Serinibacter salmoneus: one gene and its partner. The protein of the gene in region 1 interacts with the protein of each later gene in a pairwise test. Links are inferred from orthologs where the notes say so. Each region holds a gene or a part of one and is shown on either strand. Other genes may lie near its edges. The genes, in order: rplA and thrS.

What was found.
Region 2: the proteins of rplA (region 1) and thrS interact in binary tests that used the Escherichia coli proteins (3 or more experiments, as listed by UniProt). The link is inferred for Serinibacter salmoneus from one-to-one orthologs.

Annotation. Positions count from the first base shown.
Region 1 is NZ_PDJD01000001.1:550,727-558,821, reverse strand. What follows is about bases 392-3,176. They hold rplA (50S ribosomal protein L1), read right to left. Parts: upstream 2,250-3,176; coding sequence 1,533-2,249; downstream 392-1,532. Other genes in these bases: nusG (transcription termination/antitermination protein NusG), read right to left, coding at 2,850-3,176; rplK (50S ribosomal protein L11), read right to left, coding at 2,337-2,768; rplJ (50S ribosomal protein L10), read right to left, coding at 639-1,160; rplL (50S ribosomal protein L7/L12), read right to left, coding at 392-567. In the rest of the region: more of rplL, read right to left, coding at 178-391; more of nusG, read right to left, coding at 3,177-3,584; preprotein translocase subunit SecE, read right to left, coding at 3,630-3,872; ATL40_RS02305 (pyridoxal phosphate-dependent aminotransferase), read left to right, coding at 4,232-5,464; ATL40_RS02300 (hypothetical protein), read left to right, coding at 5,533-6,027; ATL40_RS02295 (sensor histidine kinase), read left to right, coding at 6,057-7,568; ATL40_RS02290 (response regulator transcription factor), read left to right, coding at 7,572-8,095. UniProt on the Escherichia coli protein: One of the primary rRNA binding proteins, it binds very close to the 3'-end of the 23S rRNA. Forms part of the L1 stalk. It is often not seen in high-resolution crystal structures, but can be seen in cryo_EM and 3D reconstruction models.
Region 2 is NZ_PDJD01000001.1:1,308,895-1,317,172, reverse strand. Bases 2,448-5,415 are described here. They hold thrS (threonine--tRNA ligase), read right to left. Parts: upstream 4,948-5,415; coding sequence 2,947-4,947; downstream 2,448-2,946. Other genes in these bases: ATL40_RS05710 (MFS transporter), read right to left, coding at 5,009-5,415; ATL40_RS05720 (HIT family protein), read right to left, coding at 2,448-2,943. Also shown: ATL40_RS05735 (glycosyltransferase family 4 protein), read right to left, coding at 1-801; ATL40_RS05730 (phosphatidylinositol mannoside acyltransferase), read right to left, coding at 798-1,745; pgsA (phosphatidylinositol phosphate synthase), read right to left, coding at 1,742-2,371; more of ATL40_RS05720, read right to left, coding at 2,365-2,447; more of ATL40_RS05710, read right to left, coding at 5,416-6,175; ATL40_RS05705 (DUF624 domain-containing protein), read right to left, coding at 6,205-6,840; ATL40_RS05700 (DUF4962 domain-containing protein), read right to left, coding at 6,837-8,278. UniProt on the Escherichia coli protein: Catalyzes the attachment of threonine to tRNA(Thr) in a two-step reaction: L-threonine is first activated by ATP to form Thr-AMP and then transferred to the acceptor end of tRNA(Thr). The rate-limiting step is amino acid activation in the presence of tRNA.

The DNA of each region.
Region 1 (8,095 bases):
CAGTGCAGCGCAAAGCGCGAGCATACCGCTCGTGCGAAGCAGAGTCAAACACATGGTCTCGTGCGGCGTGGCACAGTCGGGCCGACGACCGAGACCTAAGGCAAGGCCCGGACCGCGCGGGTGGCGGTCCGGGCCTTACCGAATGCGGCACGTGGCGCCGCAGGAGAAGCGATCAGATCACTTGACGGTGACCTTGGCGCCGGCGCCCTCGAGTGCCTCCTTGGCCTTGTCCGCGGCCTCCTTGGTGGCGCCCTCGAGCACCGGCTTCGGAGCGCCGTCCACGAGGTCCTTCGCCTCCTTCAGGCCGAGACCCGTGATGGCGCGCACCTCCTTGATGACGGCGATCTTGCCGGAGCCGATCTCCTCGAGGATGACGTCGAACTCGGTCTTCTCCTCAGCGGCCTCCTCGGCGCCGCCACCGGCACCCGGGGCGGCCACGGCCACGGCGGCCGGAGCAGCAGCGGTGACCTCGAAGACCTCCTCGAACTTCTTCACGAAGTCCGACAGCTCGATGAGGGTGAGCTCCTTGAAAGCCTCGATGAGCTCGTCGTTGGTGAGCTTCGCCATGATGGGCGTTCCTTCCTAGTCTGGTCGGGCGCACAGCGCGACCCGCCTGATCTGTGTGGGTGATTCCGCCGTCAGGCGGCGTCGGCCTGCTTCTCGCGAAGGGCCTCGATGGTGCGGACGGTCTTGGACGCGGGAGCGTTGAAGAGCGCAGCCGCCTGGCTGAGCTTGGCCTTCATCGCGCCGGCAGCCTTCGCCAGCAGGACCTCGCGCGACTCCAGGTCGGCGAGTCCTTCGAGATCGGCAGGAGCGAGCTCCTTGCCTTCGAGCACACCGGCCTTGAGGACCAGTGCGGGGTTGGCCTTGGCGAAGTCGCGCAGACCCTTGGCGGCGTTGACGGGGTCACCCGTCACGAACGCGATGGCGGAGGGACCCGCCAGCTTGTCCGCGAACTCGGTGTACCCGACCTCGCGCGCCGCGATCGCGGTCAGCGTGTTCTTCGCCACGGCGTAGTGCGTGTCGGCGCCCAGGGCGCGTCGAAGCTCCTGGAGCTGTGCGACCGTCAGGCCGCGGTACTCCGTGAGGACGACGGCGCTGGAGTCGCGGAAGAGCTCAGTGAGCTCAGCGACTGCTGCGGCCTTGTCCGGCCTCGCCATGGCATTCCTTTCGTGTGGACGACCCCAGGACCACAGCGTCGGACCATGAGAAAAGCCCCGCACACAGGGCGGGGCTCACACTCACGGCGCACGGGGCACCACACGGCGGAACTCGCACCTGCGTAGGCTTCCTCACGGAATTTCACCTCACGCAGGGCAGCGTGAGAGACCGACGGTCTTGGGTACGTGTCCGAGAGTACACACCCCCGGCGCGGGCGCCAAATCGTGTCCGGCCGGATCCTCACGCGCCGGTCGCGGTGCCGCCGCGGCCTCCCCGCCCAGGCGCAGGCGCCCGGACGAGCGCCGCACGCCGCGGGGACGACGCAGGCCCGGACCCCCACGGGATCCGGGCCTGCGCTGCAGCGTGGTGCCTCAGGCGGCGTCCTCGCTGGTGAGGTTGCGGGTGCGCGCCACGTCCAGCGGCACACCGGGGCCCATCGTGGTGGAGACGGTGCCCTTGATCAGGTAACGGCCCTTGGAGGAGGCGGGCTTGAGTCGCTGCAGCTCCTCGAACAGCGCGGCGTAGTTCTCGGCGAGCTTCTCCACCGTGAACGAGGCCTTGCCGATGATGGCGTGCAGGTTGCCGTTCTTGTCGACTCGGAAGTCGATCCGGCCGCCCTTGATCTCCCCGACGGCCTTGGCGACGTCCATGGTGACGGTGCCGGTGCGCGGGTTCGGCATCAGGCCGCGCGGACCGAGCACGCGACCGAGACGACCCACCTTGCCCATCAGGTCAGGCGTGGCGATCGCGGAGTCGAAGTCGGTGTAACCCGCCGCGACCTTCTCGATCAGCTCGTCGCCGCCGACCTCGTCAGCGCCCGCGTCCAGGGCCTGCTGCGCCCGCTCACCGACGGCGAACACGAGCACGCGGGCGGTCTTACCGGTGCCGTTGGGCAGGCTGACGGTTCCGCGGACCATCTGGTCCGCCTTGCGGGGGTCGACACCGAGGCGGAAAGCGACCTCGACCGTCTGGTCGAAACCGGTGGACGCTGTCTCCTTGGCGAGGCGGATCGCCGTCGCGGGAGCGTAGAGGGCGGTGCGGTCGATCCGCTCCGCCGCCTTGCGGTAGTTCTTGCCGTGCGTGGCCATGCGTACTGCTCCTTGTGGCAGGTGTGGTGCGGGTCCACGCGGACCCTCCCACGGGGTGAACCCCCCGGGCGGCTGCCCGGGGATCGATTACTCCGAGACCGTGATCCCCATCGACCGAGCGGTGCCGGCGATGATCTTCTCGGCGGCCTCGAGGTCGTTGGCGTTGAGGTCCGCCAGCTTCGTGGTGGCGATCTCCCGCACCTGCTCGCGCGAGAGGTTGGCGACCTTGGCGGTGTGCGGGGTCGCGGAACCCTTGGCCACACCGGCGGCCTTCTTGATGAGCTCAGCGGCCGGCGGGGTCTTCAGGACGAAGGTGAAGGAGCGGTCCTCGTAGACCGTGATCTCCACCGGCACCACGTTGCCGCGCTGCGACTCGGTGGCGGCGTTGTAGGCCTTGCAGAACTCCATGATGTTGACGCCGTGCTGACCGAGCGCGGGGCCGATCGGCGGCGCGGGGTTGGCCGCACCGGCCTGGATCTGGAGCTTGATGAGGCCAGAGACCTTCTTCTTGGGAGGCATGCGAGTTTCCTTCGTGGTGGTGGGCCGACGCCATGGGCGATGACCCGGTTGCATCGGACGGCGGGTCCGCCGCCCGGGTGCTCAGAGCTTGGCGACCTGGCCGAACCCGAGCTCGACCGGGGTGTCCCGGCCGAAGATGGACACGAGAACCTTGAGCTTCGCGGACTCCGCCTCGATCTCGGAGATCGTGGCAGGCATTCCCTCGAAGGGACCGTCGGTGACCGTGATCGACTCGCCGACCTCGAAGTCCACCTCGATCTCGCGGGCGGAGCCCTGGGAACCCGACTCGGCGCCCGTGGCCGCACCGCCGCTCGCCGGCGCCTGCTTCTCCAGCGTGGGCGCGAGCATCGAGATGACCTCGTCCGGCGTGAGCGGGACGGGCTGGTGGGTGTGCCCCACGAACCCGGTCACGCCGGGGGTGTGGCGCACCACACCCCACGACTCGTCGGTGAGGTCCATCCGCACCAGGACGTACCCGGGGATGCGAACGCGCTTGACGACCTTCTGCTGGGCGTTCGCCTTGACCTCCACGACCTCCTCCATCGGCACCTCGATCTGGAAGATCTCCTCTTCCATGTTCAAGGTGGTGATGCGGGTCTGGAGGTTGGACTTCACGCGGTTCTCGTAGCCGGCGTAGGAGTGGATGACGTACCAGTCGCCGGGCATCGCGCGCAGTTCGCGCCGGAACTCCTCGACGGGGTCGACGGCGGCGCCGCCGTCCTCGACGGGCTGCGACTCGGTGGTCTCGGACACGTCCGACCTGCTTTCTGTTGAGAACCTCGCGTGAAACTCGGCTCGGCTGCGTTCAGCCGGCACCCCCTGAGCACCGGCGCACCCGGTGCAAGGGACGGCTCGGATCCGCTACTGCCCGAACGCCCACAGCACGAGGCGGCCGAACACGAAGTCGAGTCCGAACACGAACGCCATCACGATCAGCACGAACACGATGACGACGATCGTGTAGTTCACCAGCTCCGACCGCGTGGGCGTGACGACCTTGCGCAGTTCGGCCACGACCTGGCGGATGAACAGGGCGATGCGCGCAAACAGTCCGGCGCGCTGCTGCGGCGCCTTGCTCGCGCCGGTCGCGGTGGACTCGCTCATCCGTGCTCTTCCTCGCCGTCGTGTCACTGGATCGTTGTGCGCAGGGCAGGCGGGACTCGAACCCACAACCGCCGGTTTTGGAGACCGGTGCGCTACCAATTGCGCCACTGCCCTTCGATGGCCCCGACCCCGCAGCAACGGCGCCACGGGGATTCTCCGGCCGGAGAACCAGCCGCGGTGACGCATGGCTGAGCAGGGCGGTGTAACACCACCGGGGGACTACTGTACGCGACGCGGGGCGCGAGGTCGAACCGGGTCCACCCGCCACGAGATCGCGAGGCCCTCGCACGCTGCCCGCGCGTGGGCCCGGGGCCGCTGTACCCACCCGCAGCGAGCGTGCTCGTGCCACGATAGGACGCGTGAGTACGCCATCGACGGACCCTCAGCCCACCCCCCGCCGCGTCTCGGCCCGGCTCGGCGCGATCGCCGAGTCCGCCACCCTCGCTGTGGACGCCAAGGCCAAGGCGCTGCGCGCGGCAGGCCGGCCGGTGATCGGTTTCGGGGCGGGCGAACCGGACTTCCCCACGCCACCGCACGTGGTGGAGGCCGCGGCGGCAGCGTGCCTCGACCCTGCCAACCACCGCTACTCCCCCGCCGCCGGCCTTCCCGCCCTGCGCGAGGCGATTGCCCAGGCCACGCTGCGGGACAACGGCTACGAGATCGACCCGACCTCGGTGCTGGTGACGAACGGCGGCAAGCAGGCGGTCTTCCAGGCCTTCGCCGCCGTGGTCGATCCCGGCGACGAGGTGCTGCTGCCCGCCCCCTACTGGACCACCTATCCCGAGGCCATCCGGCTGGCCGGCGGCGTGCCCGTGGAGGTGTTCGCCGGCATCGAGGCCAGCTATCTGGTGAGCGTGGACCAGCTCGAGGCGGCCCGGACCCCGCGGACCCGCGCGCTGCTGCTGAACTCCCCCTCCAACCCCACGGGGGCGGTCTACTCACCGGAGCAGATCGCGGCGATCGGTGCCTGGGCACTGCGGCACGGCATCTGGGTGATCACCGATGACATCTACCAGCACCTGACCTACGACGACGCCGTCTTCACCCCGGTGCTGCAGGCGGTGCCGGACCTCGCCGAGACCACGATCGTGTTGAACGGCGTGGCGAAGACCTACGCGATGACCGGGTGGCGCGTGGGGTGGATGCAGGGACCGAAGGACGTCATCAAGGCCGCCACCAACTTCCAGTCGCACCTGACCTCGAACGTCGCCAACGTCTCCCAGCGGGCGGCGATCGCGGCCCTGGCCGGCGGCATGGACGCGGTGGAGGAGATGAAGGTGGCCCTCGACCGGCGACGGCGCGCGATGGTGGCCTCGCTCGACGCCATCGACGGCGTCGACTGCCCGACCCCCCTCGGCGCGTTCTACGCCTACCCGGATGTGCGCGGGGTGCTGGGTCGCACGATCCGCGGGACCACGCCGACCACCTCGGCGCAGCTCGCCTCCCTCATCCTGGCCGAGGCCGAGGTCGCGGTCGTGCCCGGGGAGGCGTTCGGCCCGAGCGGCTACCTCCGCCTCTCCTATGCGCTGGGTGATGCGGACCTGGCGGAGGGTGTGGGGCGCATCGCGGCGCTGCTCGGCGAGGCCTCCTGACCGCAGGCGGCCGGCCACGGCACCACGTCTCTCATCTGCGTCTCATGCAGCGCTGACACACTGCTGGCATGACGGCAGCCGAGGATCCCGCAGCCGACGACGACGCCTCGCCCCGTTCCGGGGCGGGGGTCCGAGGCCGCACGCTGGCCGTGGCCGTGGTGGCGGCGCTCGTACTGGCAGTTGCGGCTCTCGCCGTCGCCGGCGGCCCCGGCCAGGAGGTGCGCGAGGTCGGCGACGCCGTCATTCTGCCGGAGCCAGTCGGCACCGGGACTGCGACCCCCGTCAGCACGCCACCCGCCTCCACGCCGCCCGCCACCACGCCGTCCCCCGCGACCCAGTCCCCCACCGCAGGGTCCCCGGCGCCCTCCTCCCCCACGCCGTCCTCTCTGCCATCCCCCCCGCCCAGGACACCCGTGGCCGTTCCGCCGGCCCCCCACGTCGAGGACGACGACGATGATGACGACGACGACTGGGACGACGACTGGGACGACGACGACGACGACGACGACGGCGACGATGACGACGACTGGGACGACGACGATGACGATGACGATGACGACTAGCCCGCGCACCTTCCCATGAGCGAGGGGTCGTGACCACCGCACCGGACGCGGATCCCGAGCCGGGCACGGCACGCCGCCGATGGTGGGGCTCCCTGCGGGCCCGGATCGTGCTGGCGACGACCGGACTGACCGCGCTCGCCCTGATCTGCGCCGGCGCGGTCCTCTACCTCCTGGAACGGGAGCGACTGGAGACCCAGATCGACGACTCCCTCGAACGCACCGTCGCCGAGGTGCGCGCACTTGCCGAGACCGAGATCGATCCCCGCACGCAGGCGCCCTACGCCTCAGCCCAGGATCTGCTGTATCAGGCCCTGCAACGTTTCGTACCGAGCGCGAACGAGGGTGCCTTCACCATCGACTCCACCGGGGTACTGCAGTACGCCGAACTGAACGCCCTGACGCCGCAGGAGGACATCGGACTCATCGACGCGATCGGCGAGCCGTGGGAGTCGGGCCGGGTGGTCCTGGCCAGCGCCCACACCCCCGTGACCACCTACCGCTACGTCACGGTGCCCATCCAGGTCGGCACGGGCCCGCCGGCCGCCCTGGTGGTGGCCTTCGATGCACAGGCCGAACTCAGGTCGTTGACGACCACCCTGCGCATCTACGGCGCCGTGGCCCTGGCCGCGATCCTCCTCATCGCCGCGGTGAGCTGGACGATCGCCGGGCGGATCCTGCGCCCAGTCGCGCTGGTCAGTCGCACAGCGCGGGAGGTGAGTTCCGGCGACCTGACCCGTCGCGTGCCGGTGGTGGGCAGCGACGACCTGGCTGACCTCACCCGGACCGTCAACGCCATGCTCGCCCGCTTGGAGGGCACGCTCGAGGCCCAACGGCGGTTCATGTACGACGTCGGGCACGAACTGCGTACCCCGCTCACCGTTGTCCGCGGTCACCTGGAGCTGATGGACGCCGGCGATGTGGCCGACGCCACCGCCACGCGCGAACTGGCCCTGGACGAACTCGATCGGATGAACCGGCTGGTGGACGACCTCGCGACGATCGCCCGGGCGGAGCGTCCGGACTTCGTGCGAGCGCAGCCGACCGACGTCGCCGAACTGCTCGACACCGTGCTCGCCAAGGCACGGGGACTCGGGCCCCGCCGCTGGCGGCTGGATGCCCTGGCCGAGGGGACGGCGCTCCTGGACCGCGAGCGGGTGACCCAGGCACTCCTGCAACTCGCCTCCAACGCCGTGCGCTATTCGGCACCGGACACGCACGTGGCCATCGGTTCCGCCTGGGAGGGAGCCGCGCTGCGGCTGTGGGTCCGTGACGAGGGCATCGGGATCCCCCCTCAGGAACACGACCGGGTCTTCGATCGCTTCGTCTCGGGGCGCGGGGCGCCCGCGGACTCCACGGGCCTCGGCCTTGCCATCGTCGCCTCGATCGCGTCCGGGCACGGCGGTGACGTGCACCTAGACAGCGCGCCGGGTCTCGGGACACGCGTCACGATCACGCTGCCGAGCGCGGCGATCGTGGACGGTGCGGGGAGCAGTGGCGACCGTGCGGCGGGCCGGGCGGCCCCCACACAGGAGGAGGAGTAGCGCGTGAGCCAGATCGTGATCGTGGAGGACTCCGAGCGCATCGCGGCGTTCGTGGCGAAGGGCCTACGCGCCGCCGGGTACCAGCCGACCGTGGTGGGCACGGCCGCCGAGGCGGTCGAGGCGGGACTCGGCGGCGCCTTCGACCTGATGATCCTGGACCTCGGCCTGCCCGACGGCGACGGCATGGAGGTGGCGCGGACGCTGCGCCGCCACGGGAGCTCGATCGCCATCATCATGCTGACGGCCCGCGACTCGGTGACCGACACCGTGGCGGGCCTGGAGGGTGGCGCCGACGACTACATGGCCAAGCCGTTCCGGTTCGAGGAACTCCTCGCACGGGTACGACTGCGATTGCGTTCGTCCGCCGTCAGCGAGAGCGATGCCGTCATCCGATGGGGGGACATCGCCCTCGACATGCGCTCCCGCCGGGCGCGGGTCGGGGACCGCGAGGTGGAACTCTCCGCCCGCGAGTTCGCCCTCGCCGAGGTGTTCCTGCGCCATCCCGGGCAGGTCCTCAGCAGGGAGCA
Region 2 (8,278 bases), 760 kb from region 1 along the record:
GGCGGAGCTCAGCAGTCGCGCCTTCTCCTCCTCGGAGATCTCCCCCAGCAGTTCCAGGGTGTCCGGATAGGTCTCCTGGACCTCGCGGGCCCGGCTCATGTCGCCCCGTCCGGCCACGAGGATCCGGATGCCGGGAACGGCGTCCACCAGGGCGGGCATGGCCTCCAGCAGTACGCCGAAGCCCTTGCGCGCCTCGTCGGTGCGCCCGAGGAAGACGGCGGTGGGGCGCTCGGGTGTGCCCTGCCACTGTGGATCGGCGGCAGCGGCGCGGAAGACCCCGGTCTCCACGCCGTTGGGAACGATCACGGCGTCGCCACCGATGTGCTCCACGACGGTGCGCCGGGCCTCCTCCGAGACCGCGATGCGGGCCGAGATGCGCTCGAGGAAGCCCCGCACGATCGGGTAGGCGGCTCGCATGGCACGGGAGTGGTCCGTGGCGGTGTGGAAGGTCCCCACCACCGGGACGTCGGCCTGCGCAAGGGCCAGCACCGAGAGCGAGGGGCTCAGGGGCTCGTGGATGTGCACCACGTCGAACTCCCCCGCCTCCAGCCAGGAGCGGACCTTGCGGGCCGTGACCGGCCCGAAGGAGAGCCGGGCGACGGAGCCGTTGTAGTGCACCGCCACGCTCTTGCCGGTGCTGTCCACGAACGAGGGCACGGTGGTGGCGGGGTCGGCGGGGGCGAGCACCCGGACGTCGTGTCCGCGGTCGATCAGCCGCTGCGCGAGGTCGAGCACGTGGATCTGCACGCCACCGGGGGCGTCCAGGGAGTAGGGGCAGACGATCCCGATGCGCATCCTCATCCCTCCCCGTGGGAACGAGCCAGGCGCTCCATGTCGAGGTCGGCGTGGAAGACCTTCTGCAGCATGTGCCAGTCCTGCGGGTGCTGCGCGTAGGCCGCCATCAGCACGTCCACCCAGTCCTGGGTGATCTCCTGGACGCCACGGCGCTGCCCGGACTCGTCGTGGGTCGCGATCGCCGGCAGCAGGCGGATCACGAGCCCCCACCGCGAGCCGGCCGCGCGCCGCTGCTCGCCCCGCAGTCGCTCGTAGTGCACATCCACCGGCACCAGGGGGAATCCCGTCGCCAGGCTGAGCGCGGCCGGCCCCGCGGCCACCCGGGCCGGCAGCCCGGCGATCTGCACCTCCACGCCGTGCCTGGTCAGGTCGCGGTCGGAGAGCAGCGGGACCACCTGGGGCCGCTCCCCCGCACGACGCAGCAGGGTGCGGAAGGTGTTGCCGTCCTCCAGCGGCACGATCTCGATGCCGAGGGAGTTGCGGAACGCCACGAACTGCTCGTACAGGCCGTCGGGGAGCTTCTCCGCCACGGTGAGCACGGGGCCGAGGTCGTAGGCGGCCCAGGCACCGGCGAGGTCCCAGTTGCCGCTGTGCCCCAGGGCCATGACCACCGAGTCACCGCGCGTCAGGACCTCGGCCACGGCGGGCACCCCGGTGGGTCGCACCCGGGCGAGGACCTTCTCGCGGGAGAACCCGGCGACCTGGAACGCCTCCACGAAGTAGCGCATGTAGGAGCGCATCCCGGCGCGCGAGAGTCGGCGCAGTTCGCGGGCGCTCAGTCCGGGTCGGATCCGGGCAAGGTTGCGCTCGAGCTGCTTCACGCCGTCGGTGTGCAGCAACCAGGTGACGTCGGCCGCGACGGCGCCGGCGGCCTGCGCCGGCCACTCCGGCAGCCGCGGCGCGATGCGCCAGGCCCAGGCGTATAGGTCGGTGCTGGTCGGGAGTCTCACTCCGTCTCCTCCGGGGGGTCGAGGTGGGCGGGGTGGATCTGGGCGCGCACGTGCCAGATCCGGTGGATCGAGGTGGTGAGGGACAGCAGCGCGAGCACCCCGAGCACGACGACGAGGACCACCTGGGGCACGCCGAGGCCGACGATGCCGGTGGCCACCAGGGCGATGAGCAGACGGTCGCCGCGCTCGGCGATGCCCACCGTGGCGCTCGCCCCGACCGACTCCGCCTTCGCCCGCGCGTACGGGACGATCGAGCCGAAGACCAGGCACGCCAGGGCGAAGGCGGCACCCCACATCTCGTCCTGGGACACGAGGTACCAGGTCAGGGCGCCGAACACGGCGCCGTCCGCGTAGCGATCCAGGACCGAGTCGAGGAAGGCACCCCACGGTCCGCTGCGCCCGGCCGCCCGCGCCATCGCGCCGTCGATGACGTCGAAGAGGACGAAGAAGGTGATGACCATGGTGCCGGCGAACAGGTACCCGCGGGCAATGAACCCGAGCGCACCGACCACCGCCCCGAGGGTGCCGATCACGGTGACGGCGTCCGGGCTGATACCCATCCGCAGCAGGGCACGCGCCAGCGGGTCCAGGATCCGCGAGACCACGGCGCGCAAGTGCTTCAGCATGTCGTGACCGCCTCGACCTCGGCGTGCTCGGCCCACGCGGCGGCCAGGCGGTCACGGGTCTCTCCCAGCAGCTGCGGCACCGGCTTGGTGCCCGCCACGATGGGCATGAAGTTCGCGTCGCCCTGCCAGCGGGGCACCACGTGCTGGTGCAGGTGAGCGGCGATGCCCGCTCCCCCGACCGCACCCTGGTTCACCCCGAGGTTGAACCCGGCCGGCGCGGAGGTGGCGCGCAGCACCCGGATGGCGCCCTGCGTCATGGCCCCCACCTCGGCGAGCTCCGCCGTCGTGAGTTCGGGGTATCCCGCCACGTGCCGGTAGGGCACCGCCATCAGATGGCCGGGGTTGTAGGGGTAGAGGTTGAGCACCACGTAGGCCAGGTCCCCCCGGGCGACCACCAGTCCGTCCTCGTCACCACGCGCGGGGATCGCGCAGAACGGGCACTGCCGGGGGGTGTCGTCCGCCGGCTTGTCCGCACCGTCGATGTAGACCATCCGGTGCGGCGTCCACAGTCGCTCGAAGCCGTCCGCGTCTCCCGCGAAGTCCGCCGCGCGCTCACCGCCGGTGGCTGCCACGTCTCACACCTGCACGCGGTCGCGGATGGCCGCCTGGATCCGCTCGATCGCCTCGTCCAGTGGCACGCCGTTGTCCTGGCTCCCGTCCCGGTAGCGGAAGGAGACCGACCCGGCCTCGGCGTCCTCACCGCCGGCGATCAGCACGAACGGCGCCTTCTGCCTGGCCGCGTTGCGGATCTTCTTGTTGAAGCGGTCGTCGGAGGCGTCCAGTTCGGCGCGCACCCCCAGCGCCTTCAGCCGCGAGACGAGGCTACCGAGATAGTCGTTGAAGGGCTCCGCCACCGGCACCGCCAGCACCTGCACCGGTGCGAGCCAGGCGGGGAAGGCTCCGGCGTAGTGCTCCAGCAGCACGGCGAAGAACCGTTCGATCGAGCCGAACAGGGCGCGGTGGATCATCACCGGGCGTTGCCGGGAGCCGTCCGGGGCGGTGTAGGTGAGGTCGAACCGTTCCGGCAGGTTGAAGTCCAGCTGGATGGTGGACATCTGCCAGGTGCGGCCGATGGCGTCCTTGGCCTGCACGGAGATCTTCGGCCCGTAGAAGGCGGCCCCGCCCGGGTCCGGCACGAGATCCAGGCCGGAGGCCACGGCGACCTCGCGCAGGGTCTCGGTCGCCTCGGCCCACACCTCGTCCGAGCCCACGGACTTCTCCGGGTTGCGCGTGGAGAGCTCGAGGTAGAAGTCGTCCAGGCCGTAGTCCTTCAGCAGGTCCAGCACGAAGGTCAGCAGCGAGGCGAGCTCCTCACGCATCTGCTCGCGGGTGCAGTAGATGTGCGCGTCGTCCTGGGTGAACCCACGGGCGCGGGTCAGCCCGTGCACCACACCGGACTTCTCGTACCGGTAGACCGTCCCGAACTCGAACAGCCGCAGCGGCAGCTCGCGGTAGGAGCGCCCCCGGGAGTCGAAGACAAGGTTGTGCATGGGGCAGTTCATCGGCTTGAGGTAGTAGTCCTGACCCTGCTTGGTGATGTTCCCGGCGGCGTCCCGCTCCTCGTCCAGCCGCATCGGGGGGTACATCCCGTCCGCGTACCAGTCCAGGTGCCCACTGGTCTGGAACAACTGCGCCTTCGTGGCGTGCGGGGTGGTGACGAACTCGTAGCCCGCGGCCAGGTGGCGGCGCCGGGAGTAGTCCTCCATCTCCATGCGCACCATCGCACCGCGGGGATGGAAAACCGCCAGCCCGCTGCCGATCTCGTCGGGGAAGGAGAACAGGTCCATCTCGGCACCCAGGCGTCGGTGGTCGCGTCGCTCGGCCTCCGCCAGGCGCTCCTTGTAGGCGGTCAGCGCCTCCTTGCTCGGCCACGCGGTGCCGTACACGCGCTGCAGCTGGGCGTTGGCCTGATTCCCCTTCCAGTACGCGGCGGCGGAGCGCATCAGCGACCAGCCGTTGCCGAGCACCCGGGTGGTGGGCACGTGCGGACCGCGGCACAGGTCCTTCCACGCGACCTCGCCGCCGCGGCGCACGTTCTCGTAGATCGTGATCTCGCCGTCGCCGATCTCCACGGAGGCGCCCTCGGTGGCGGAGGCCTCGGTGTCCTCGACGTCCAGCAGTTCGCACTTGTACGGCTCCGCCGCGAGCTCCGCCAGGGCCTCGGCGCGGGTGACCTCGCGGCGCACGAAGGTCTGGCCCTCCTTGACGATGCGCTGCATCGCCTTCTCGATGGCCTTGAGGTCCTCGGGGGTGAAGGGCTCGGCGGCGTCGAAGTCGTAGTAGAAGCCGTCGGTGATGAAGGGTCCGATGCCCAGGGTGGTCCCCGGGTAGAGCTGCTGCACGGCCTGTGCCATCACGTGCGCGGCGGAGTGGCGCAGGATGTTCAGACCGTCCTCGCTGTCGATCCGCACGCGCTCCACCACGGCGTCGGCGGGCAGCTCACGCGCGAGGTCCCGCAGGTCGCCGTCGACCCGGACCGCGACGACGTCGCGTTCTCCCTGCAGCAGGGTGGTCGCCGTGGTGCCCGCCTCGATCTCGGTGGTGACGCCGTCGAGGGTGAGGGAGATGCTGGGCACGGGTGGGGCTCCGAATCGCGTGGGACGGTCGGGCGCACGCGGCGCCCATGGCCTCACCAGGCTACTGGGTGCCGGACGTCGCCGCCGACGGCGGCGCGCCCCCGGGGCCCCGGGTCCACAGCAGGGTCGCGACGGCGAGGCCCACCCCGACGAAGACGAACCACACCGCGGTGGACAGCGCTCCCCCGCCACCGGCGATGGTGTAGAGCGCACCGCCGGCGAGATTCCCGACGATGCCGCCGATCGCGCGGGCCAGTCCGGCCGCACCGAAGTAGGTGGCGATCGAGTGCGGCTCGGCGAACTGGGAGATCAGGGAGTTCACCGTCGGTTGGGTGAGCATCTGCCCCACGGTGAAGACCAGGGCGCCCGCCACCAGGCCGACGACGGAGTCCCACAGCCCCATCACCGCGATCCCCGCGCCCAGGGAGAGTCCCCCGAGCGCGATGACCCGACCGGGAGGCAGGTGGCGGGAGGCGAAGCCGGTCAGTGGCAGCATCGTGGCCACCATGAACACGGCCGCGCTGGTGTACACGAGGCCGACGCCGAACGAACCGTCCAGCACGGCGGCCGCACGCACGGGGACCACGAGGTAGAGCTGTCCCGAGAGCATCCACACGGTGCCGACCATGGCGAGCATCGGCACGAACCGTCGGTCCCGCAGCGCCGCACCGATCTTGGCGCGTTCCTTGCCGTGCGCCAGCGACACGGGCGGCAGACCCACCACGGTGATGACGAACGCCACGAGGAACAGGGTCGCCGAACCCAGCGCCACCCAGCGGAACTCCAGGCCGGCGAGGAGTCCCCCGATCATCGGCCCGAGCACGAAGCCGACGTTGGAGTAGAGCTCGCGGGTGGCGTACACCCGGGTCTGATCGCGCCCGGCCGAGAAGGCCGCGTACGCAGCATAGCTCGCCGGGTGGAACAGGGCGCCACCCAGGCCCGCCAGGATCGACCCCGCCACCAGGATGGGGAGGCTCTCGGTCAGCCCCAGCACGGCGAAGCCGCTCGCCCGGATCAGGACCCCGCCGCTGATCGCGGTGCGGTAGCCGATCCGGTCGGCGATCCATCCCGCGATCGGCTGCGTGCCGTTCTGGGCCGCCCCCCGGATCGCGGCCAGCATCCCGACCACCGCGACGGCGAGCCCGAGGTTCTCCAGGAAGTGGTAGGCCAGCAGCGGCACCAGCATGTAGAACCCGACGGCCATCGTCAGGGTGTCGGCGTAGAGCACCCAGAGCGCGTGGCGCGGTGCGACGCCTCTCACGCGGCGTCGGCGGGGCCGGGCTTGGCGATGAAGGTGAGGACCGCCAGGTAGATCGGCAGCGAGAGCACGAGGAACGGCCCCAGGGTCCACAGCACGACGCAGGCGCCCACCACGGCAACGGCGAGGATCAGCACGAGCAGCGCACGCAGCGGAGCGCGCATCACCAACTCCACGGCGACCCGGGACCACTCGCGCATCGAGGCCTGGGGTTCCAGCGCACTCGCGACCGGGACCAGGAGGCCGAGCAGGAGCACCACGAGCGCCACCGGGACGGTGGCCCCGGCGAGCAGCACCGCCGGCTGTGAGCCTTCCTGCCCGAACTGCGCGGCCAGGAACAGACTGTTCAGCACGAGCACCACCACCACGAGGCCGAAGAGCAGACCCCAGGCCCAGGTGCGACGCCAGGTGACGCGCAACTCGCGCAGCAGGTTGGTCACCACCGCGTCGTCCTCCTCGGTGCGCCACCTCGCCATGGATCGACCGAGCGCGATCAGCACCGGAAGGAGGGTGACGACGGGGATCGCCAGGAGGAAGGCGACGATCCCGCCGAGCACGAGGTTGGCCGGGACGGCCAGGACGCGGAGCGTCCCGGCCTCCCAGCCTCCACCGCGCCGCTGCGGACGCTCGCTCACTGGACGCTGTGCCCGCGGAAACCGGGACCGGTCACGCCCTCGCCGCTCATCTGCGCCAGTTCGGTGTCCAGGGTGACCGTCTCCGTCACGCCGCGATGGGTGATCGTGATGGTCACCTGGGTACCCGACTCCGAGACGGCCACCTCGGCCGGATCCGCCGCGAACCACGGCCGGGGCTGCAGCACGGAGACGAAGCGCGCGGTGGTGGACCGCGGGCTGGAACGCCGCAGGGTGTGCTGCACCTTCTCGATCGCCAGGCTCGGCGTGGAGGAGGTCGGGTTGGCATGCACCGCGGTGACCACCGACTCCACCTGCTCCCCCTCACCGATGGCACGCACGATGAGTCGGCCGCTGCCGGCGTCCGCGATCCACTGACCGCTCTCGCCCAGTTCCACCGCAGGGTTCTCGGTCTGCAACAGCCAGGTCCACACCCGGGGCTGGGCGGCACGCAGATCATCCAGGAGCACCAGGTTGCCGCGCGGGGTGAGCACCAGGTGTCGGCGCACGCGCTCGACGCCGAGCTCGCGGTCGTACATCGCTTGCGTCTCGCTCACCGCGTGGGTCCACCCGCCCTCGACACTCGCGGTGAGGATCTCGGCGGTGTACTCGTGTGCCAGGTCCTCGTAGACGTGGTATCGGTCCTCGTTCACGAAGCCGTTGCCGTCGACCAGGATCGCGTTGTGGTGCTCGGTCTTCTTGCGCGAGGAGTAGCCCTCGTCCAGCGCGAGGTAGGCGCCGTACCCGAGCAGGGTGTAGGTGCCGGCGTCCGGGTGGTGGTGACCGGCGTTCAGGGTGCTCCAGCCGGTCTCCTTCTTCAACCGGTGCGAGGTCTCCCACGCCTTGTGGCCGCCACCCGGGGATGCCTTGAAGGAGACCATCACGGCGTCGGGATCCCAGGAGGTGCGTCCCACCACGAGGCCCAGGTCGGTGAAGTACCGGCTCGCGGGGAGTTGGTAGGGGTCCTGGCTCGGCGCCGTGGGGTCGAACCACAGCAGTTCCTGGTATGCCTCGGCCCGTACGCCCGGGCGCACGTCGCTCTCGTAGGCCTCCCGCCAGAAGAAGTTGTCCACGACCGTGTCGGCCAGCCACTGGCACTGCGGGATGCGGTACTCCGAGGCCAACTTGTAGTACATCGCGACCGGGTGCCCACTGCGTCGGTCGTGGCAGTCACCGTGGTTGATGATCCGCTCGAGGTCGGGGGCCGCCTGGTAGAGGCGGTACCAGAACGTCTCGCGCAGGTAGTCGCTGCGGGCGAACCAGTCGATGCCCTCCTGCTGCTTCAGCAGGTCCAGGTAGATCACCAGCCACGGCACGCCGTAGCGCCAGTACACCACGCCCTCGTTGTTCGAGCCGTCCTCGGTGAGCATGTCCAGGACCGTGTCGAAATTGGCCTTGGCCCGCTCGGTCCACTCCCGCGCCGGCGGGTGCTCATCGGCGA